Linked DNA regions of Actinoplanes lobatus. The protein of the gene in region 1 interacts with the protein of each later gene in a pairwise test. Links are inferred from orthologs where the notes say so. Each region holds a gene or a part of one and is shown in the gene's direction. Other genes may lie near its edges.

Region 1 (3,509 bases):
ACCTGCTGACCGCGATCGGCGAACTGCTGCCCACCGACGACAGGTGGCAGCACCGGCACGGCTCTCCGGGTCACGGCCGGGACCATGTCCTTCCGGCGTGGATCGCGCCGTACGCCACCCTGCCGGTGATCGACGGCCAGATCGCGCTCGGCACGTGGCAGTCGATCTGCCTGGTCGACCCGAACGGCGACAATCCGTCCCGTCAGGTGCGTTTCTCGTTCGTCAAGGGCTGACGTCCCCGCCGGGTCACAAAGTTACTGGTCAGTACCTGTGTCGAGCATCGCTGAGACGGCCGGTAGGCGTGACGAGTCACACCGTGAGGGGGCAGGATGGAGACCTATTCCGAGCGATTCGCCACCTTGGGTCGCACGGATCCCGTCACTCACACCTAGAGGATTGCCTGTGGCCACGGAGCGCAAGCGCCCGGTGATCAGCGATGGCCTGCCGAGCCAGCTTCCCGACATCGACCCTGAAGAGACCAACGAATGGGTCGAGTCGCTCAACGGAGTCATCGACGAACGAGGCGCGAAAAGAGCCCGTTATGTGATGTTGCGCCTTCTCGAGAAGGCCCGGGAGCGACAGGTCGGCGTTCCGCCACTGACGTCCACCGACTACATCAACACCATCCCGCCGGAGCGTGAGCCCTGGTTCCCCGGCGACGAGTTCGTCGAGCGGCGGATCCGGGCCTACATCCGGTGGAACGCGGCGATGCTGGTGCACCGGGCGCAGCGCCCGGAGATCGGCGTCGGCGGTCACATCTCGACGTACGCGTCGAGCGCCAGCCTCTACGAGGTCGGCATGAACCACTTCTTCCGGGGCAAGGACCACCCGGGCGGTGGCGACCACATCTTCTACCAGGGCCACGCCTCCCCGGGTATGTATGCGCGGGCCTATCTCGAGGGCCGGCTCACCACCCACCAGCTCGACGGTTTCCGGCAGGAGCTGTCGCACCCGGGTGGCGGCCTCCCGTCGTACCCGCATCCGCGCCTCATGCCGAACTTCTGGGAGTTCCCGACGGTCAGCATGGGTCTCGGCCCGCTGAACGCGATCTACCAGGCCCGGTACAACCGCTACCTGCACAACCGCGGCATCAAGGACACCAGCCAGCAGCGCGTCTGGGCGTTCCTCGGCGACGGCGAGATGGACGAGGTCGAGTCGCTCGGCGCGATCGGCCTGGCCGCCCGCGAGGAGCTGGACAACCTCACCTTCGTGGTCAACTGCAACCTCCAGCGCCTCGACGGCCCGGTGCGCGGCAACGGCAAGGTCATCCAGGAGCTGGAGGCCTTCTTCCGCGGCGCCGGATGGAATGTGATCAAGGTGGTCTGGGGCCGCGAGTGGGACGGCCTGCTCGCCGGTGACACCGACGGCGCGCTGGTCAACCTGATGAACGTGACGCCCGACGGCGACTACCAGACCTACAAGGGCGAGTCCGGGGCCTATGTGCGGGAGCACTTCTTCGGCCGCGACCCGCGGACCCGCAAGCTCGTCGACGGCATGACCGACGACGAGATCTGGAACCTGAAGCGCGGCGGGCACGACTACCGCAAGCTGTACGCGGCGTACAAGGCGGCCACCGAGCACACCGGCCAGCCGACCGTGATCCTGGCCAAGACGGTCAAGGGCTGGACGCTCGGGTCGCACTTCGAGGCCCGCAACGCCACCCACCAGATGAAGAAGCTGACCCTGGAGGACCTGAAGGGCTTCCGGGACCGCCTCTACCTCGACATCAGCGACAAGCAGCTCGAGGAGAACCCGTACCTCCCGCCGTACTACCACCCCGGCGAGAAGTCCGACGAGTACCAGTACATGATCGAGCGCCGCCGTGAGCTGGGCGGGTCGATCCCGACCCGGCGGACCAAGGCGAAGTCGCTGGCGATCCCGGAGTCGAAGGCGTTCAGCGGCCTCAAGGGCGGCAGCGGCAAGCAGAAGATCGCCACCACGATGGCGTTCGTCCGCCTGCTCAAGGACCTCATGCGGGACAAGGAGTTCGGGGCCCGCTGGGTGCCGATCATCCCGGACGAGGCCCGGACCTTCGGCATGGACTCGCTCTTCCCGACCAAGAAGATCTACTCGCCGCACGGCCAGACCTACACCTCCGTGGACCGGGAGCTGTTCCTGTCCTACAAGGAGTCGACGGACGGCCAGATCCTGCACGAGGGCATCAACGAGGCGGGCTCCACGGCGAGCTTCATCGCGGCCGGCACGTCGTACGCGACGCACGACGAGCCGATGATCCCGCTGTACATCTTCTATTCGATGTTCGGGTTCCAGCGCACCGCCGACGAGCTGTGGGCGGCCGCCGACCAGATGACCCGCGGCTTCCTGCTCGGCGCCACCGCCGGCCGGACCACGCTCAACGGTGAGGGCCTCCAGCACGAGGACGGGCACTCGCTGCTGATCGCGGCGACCAACCCGGCCGTGGTGGCCTACGACCCCGCGTTCGGGTTCGAGATCGCCCACATCATGGAGCACGGCCTGCACCGCATGTACGGCGAGAAGCAGGAGAACATCTTCTACTACCTCACCATCTACAACGAGCCGGCGATCCAGCCCGCCGAACCCGCCGGCCTCGACACCGAGGGCCTGCTCAAGGGCATCTACCGGTTCAACGAGAGCTCGCTCGAGGACGGCCCGAAGGCGCAGCTGCTCGCCTCCGGCACCGGCATGCGGTGGGCACTCAAGGCTCAGGAGCTGCTCGCCCAGGACTGGGGGGTGAGCGCCGACGTCTGGTCGGTCACCTCCTGGACCGAGCTGCGCCGCGACGCCATCGAGGCCGAGGAGCACAACCTGCTGCACCCGGGCGACACCCCGCGCAAGCCGTACATCCAGCAGAAGCTGGAGGCGACCGAGGGTCCGTCGGTGGCGGTCAGCGACTGGATGCGGGCGGTGCCCGACCTGATCGCCCGCTGGGTGCCGAACGGCTACACCTCGCTGGGCACCGACGGGTTCGGCATGAGCGACACCCGGCACGCCCTGCGCCGCCATTTCCACGTGGACGGCGAGTCGGTCACCGTGGCGACGCTGCGCGAGCTGGCGCTGCGTGGCCTGGTGCCGGCGCACGTTCCGGCCGAGGCGGCCAAGAAGTACGCGATCGACGACGTCAACGCGGCTCCGGTCGGCGAGACCGGCGGCGACTCCTAAGAGGGCCGGGCCCGCGTTCGGCTCCGAGCGCGGGCCCTTCCCCGTAACTCACTCGTCCACGTCGGTAGTCTGGGGCGGTGACTGTTCGCGTACGCTTCGCTCCCTCTCCGACCGGCATGTTCCACGTGGGCGGCGCCCGCACCGCGCTGCAGAACTGGATCTACGCCCAGCAGCACGGCGGTGTCTTCGTGCTCCGGATCGAGGACACCGACGCAGCCCGTAACCGGCCCGAGTGGACCGAGGGCATCATCTCGGCGCTCGACTGGATCGGCATCGAACGCGGGGCGTACGAGGGTCCCCACTTCCAGTCCTCCTACGCGGCCGATCACACCGCCGCCGCCACCCGGCTGTACGGCGAGGGCCGGGCG
Region 2 (2,955 bases), 1.8 Mb from region 1 along the record:
GATGGGCAACCTGGAGCAGCCGCTCACCGGCGACACCGGCACCTCCAAGTGCGGCACCCCGAAGCGGGACAACTGCTTCGCCTTCCGGTCCCCGCCGGCCTACGCCGGGCACCTGAAGGAGGCCGGGTTCCAGCTGCTCAACACGGCCAACAACCACTCCAAGGACTACGGCCCCCAGGGTTACCGCAACACCGTGGAGGCGCTGGAGGGCGCCGGGCTCGAGCACACCGGGGCCGAGGACCAGATCACCGTCGTGAAGGTCAAGGGGATCCGGGTCGCGGTGGTGGGCTTCTCGCCGTACACGGGGGCGAACAACGTGAACGACCTGGACGCCGCCGCCTCCGTGGTGGCCGAGGCCCACGAGCGGGCCGACCTGGTCGTGGTGCAGGTGCACATGGGCGCCGAGGGGACGGACAAGGCGCACGTGAAGCCGGGTAACGAGATCTACTTCGGAGAGAACCGGGGCAACCCGGTCAAGTTCAGCCGGACCGTGATCGACGCCGGGGCCGACCTCGTGGTGGGGCACGGGCCGCACGTGCTGCGCGGCATGGAGTTCTACAAGGGCAAGCTCATCGCCTACAGCCTGGGCAACTTCGCCGGCGGCGGGCGCACCCTCTCCCGCGACGGCGACCTCAAGTACTCCGGCATCCTGCACGTCTCGCTCACCGGGGACGGGAAGTACGTGGGCGGGAAGTTCATCTCCACCTATCTCAACGACGCCGGTGTGCCGTCCCGCAACAAGGGCGACGACCGCAGCCGCAAGTTGGTGGCCCAGCTGTCCGAGGCGGACTTCGGCGACACCGCCGCCGTCGTCGCCGCGGACGGGAGCATCAAGCCTCCGGCGTGACCGACGTACTCTTTACCGGTGACCCGACCCCGCGCAGCGACAGCCGTGCTTTCGCGCTTCGCGGGGGAGACGCCGCTGGGCCGCAAGCGCCGGGCCCGGAAGATGGCACGCGAGCTCGCCGAGACCCATCCCGACGCGCACTGCGAGCTGGATTTCACCAACCCGCTCGAGTTGGCCGTCGCGACCATCCTGTCCGCGCAGACCACCGACGTGCGGGTCAACCAGGTCACCCCGGAGCTGTTCCGCCGCTACCGCTCGGCCGCCGACTACGCGGCGGCCGACCGGGAGCAGATGGAGGCGCTGCTGCGCCCCACCGGCTTCTTCCGGGCCAAGACCAACTCGCTGATCCGGCTCGGCCAGGCTCTGCTGGAGCACCATGACGGGCGGATCCCCGGCAAGCTGGACCAGCTGGTGAAGCTGCCCGGTATCGGCCGCAAGACCGCCAACGTGATCCTGGGCAACGCGTTCGGCGTCCCCGGCATCACCGTCGACACCCACTTCCGGCGGCTGACCAACCGGTTCGGCTGGGTCGACGAGCAGGACGAGGTGAAGATCGAGTCCCTGGTCGCCGACCTGATCGAGAAGCGCGACTGGACGATGCTGTCGCACCGGGTGATCTTCCATGGGCGGCGGGTGTGCCATTCGCGTACCCCGGCTTGTGGGGCCTGCACCCTGAAGGCGATGTGCCCGTCGTTCGGCACCGGCCCGACCGAGGCCGCCCCGGCGGCGAGGCTTCTGAAGGGCCCGCGGGCGCGTGAGCTGGCGGTGGCCGCCGGCGTGGATCCGGCCCTGGTCCCGGCCGTGGCGGTCCTGGCTCCGGAGGAGCCGTGAGACGGCTCGTCCCGTTGATCGTCGCCGCCCTGGCGCTGTCCGCCTGCACCGCCGCCACCGAACCCGATGAACCGGATATACCGTCTCCTTTCGCGACCTGCTCTCCTCTTGAAAGCCCCGGTGTCGCCGCTACCGAAATTCCGGACATCTCGCTCCCCTGCTTCACCGGCGGCGAGGGAGTGAAACTGCGTGACCTGCGCGGGCCCGCGGTGATCAACCTCTGGGCGTCGTGGTGCGGCCCCTGCCGCGAGGAACTCCCGGTCATCCAGGGCCTCGCCGACCGCGCCGACGGCCGCTTCACCGTCCTCGGCGTGGACATCGGCGACGACCGGGCCGCCGCCGCCGACTTCGCCACCACCCGCGGTGTCAACTTCCCGACCCTGTACGACCGGGAGAAACAGCTCCTGGACGAACTCGGGCTGGCCACACTGCCCGCGACCGTCTTCATCGATGCCGACGGGGGGATGTACGTGCACCGAGCCGCCATGGACGTCGACCAGTTGATCGAACAGATGAAGAAACATACCGGCGTTACGGTGACCCGATGAGCCGCGGTGAGGTGCTGGACCGGCCGGACGGACTGCCCGGATGGTTCGACCCGCTGCTGACCAGGGTCGCCGAATGCCGTACCGAGGACTTCACCGCCCTGCGCCGCCCCGTCGGGAAGGGCGGGCGCTCCAGCGCCGTGCTGGTCCTGATCGGCGAGGACGACGACGGCCGCCCCGATCTGCTGGTCCTGCAACGGGCCGCGACCATGCGCAACCACGCCGGGCAGCCGGCCTTCCCGGGCGGCGCCACCGATCCGGAGGACGCCCACGCCCCGGCCACCGCGCTGCGCGAGGCCCAGGAGGAGGTCGGCCTCGACCCGACCTCGGCCGAGGTGCTGGCGCTGCTGCCCGAGCTGTGGATCCCGGTCAGCGGCTTCGTCGTCACCCCGGTGCTCGCCTGGTGGCGCAAACCCCATCCGGTGCATCCGCTCCAGCCGGCCGAGGTGGCCCATGTCGCCCGGCTGCCGATCAGTGAACTCACCGATCCCGCGAACCGTATCCGGGTGCGTCATCCGAGTGGCTGGATCGGGCCCGCCTTCCAGGTCCGTGGGCTACTCGTCTGGGGTTTCACGGCGGGAGTGATCGCGGCGATGTTGGAGATGGCCGGCTGGGCGGTCCCGTGGGAGCCGGGACAGGTCGTCGAGCTACCGGATGCCAGCGCGCCGGTGCCCGCCGCCCGCGGCGGGGCGCCGGACGAGGTGGTGCCGTGAGATGGACCCCGACTTCTAC

What was found.
Region 2: the proteins of aceE (region 1) and nth interact in binary tests that used the Escherichia coli proteins (3 or more experiments, as listed by UniProt). The link is inferred for Actinoplanes lobatus from one-to-one orthologs.

Annotation. Positions count from the first base shown.
Region 1 is NZ_JACHNC010000001.1:3,641,312-3,644,820, reverse strand. Bases 62-3,341 are described here. They hold aceE (pyruvate dehydrogenase (acetyl-transferring), homodimeric type), read left to right. Parts: upstream 62-402; coding sequence 403-3,141; downstream 3,142-3,341. Other genes in these bases: gltX (glutamate--tRNA ligase), read left to right, coding at 3,219-3,341; BJ964_RS17175 (secondary thiamine-phosphate synthase enzyme YjbQ), read left to right, coding at 62-233. Outside these bases: more of BJ964_RS17175, read left to right, coding at 1-61; more of gltX, read left to right, coding at 3,342-3,509. UniProt on the Escherichia coli protein: Component of the pyruvate dehydrogenase (PDH) complex, that catalyzes the overall conversion of pyruvate to acetyl-CoA and CO(2).
Region 2 is NZ_JACHNC010000001.1:1,878,349-1,881,303, reverse strand. What follows is about bases 46-2,771. They hold nth (endonuclease III), read left to right. Parts: upstream 46-865; coding sequence 866-1,678; downstream 1,679-2,771. Other genes in these bases: BJ964_RS08465 (NUDIX hydrolase), read left to right, coding at 2,223-2,771; BJ964_RS08470 (TlpA family protein disulfide reductase), read left to right, coding at 1,675-2,226; BJ964_RS08480 (CapA family protein), read left to right, coding at 46-847. In the rest of the region: more of BJ964_RS08480, read left to right, coding at 1-45; more of BJ964_RS08465, read left to right, coding at 2,772-2,936. UniProt on the Escherichia coli protein: DNA repair enzyme that has both DNA N-glycosylase activity and AP-lyase activity. The DNA N-glycosylase activity releases various damaged pyrimidines from DNA by cleaving the N-glycosidic bond, leaving an AP (apurinic/apyrimidinic) site.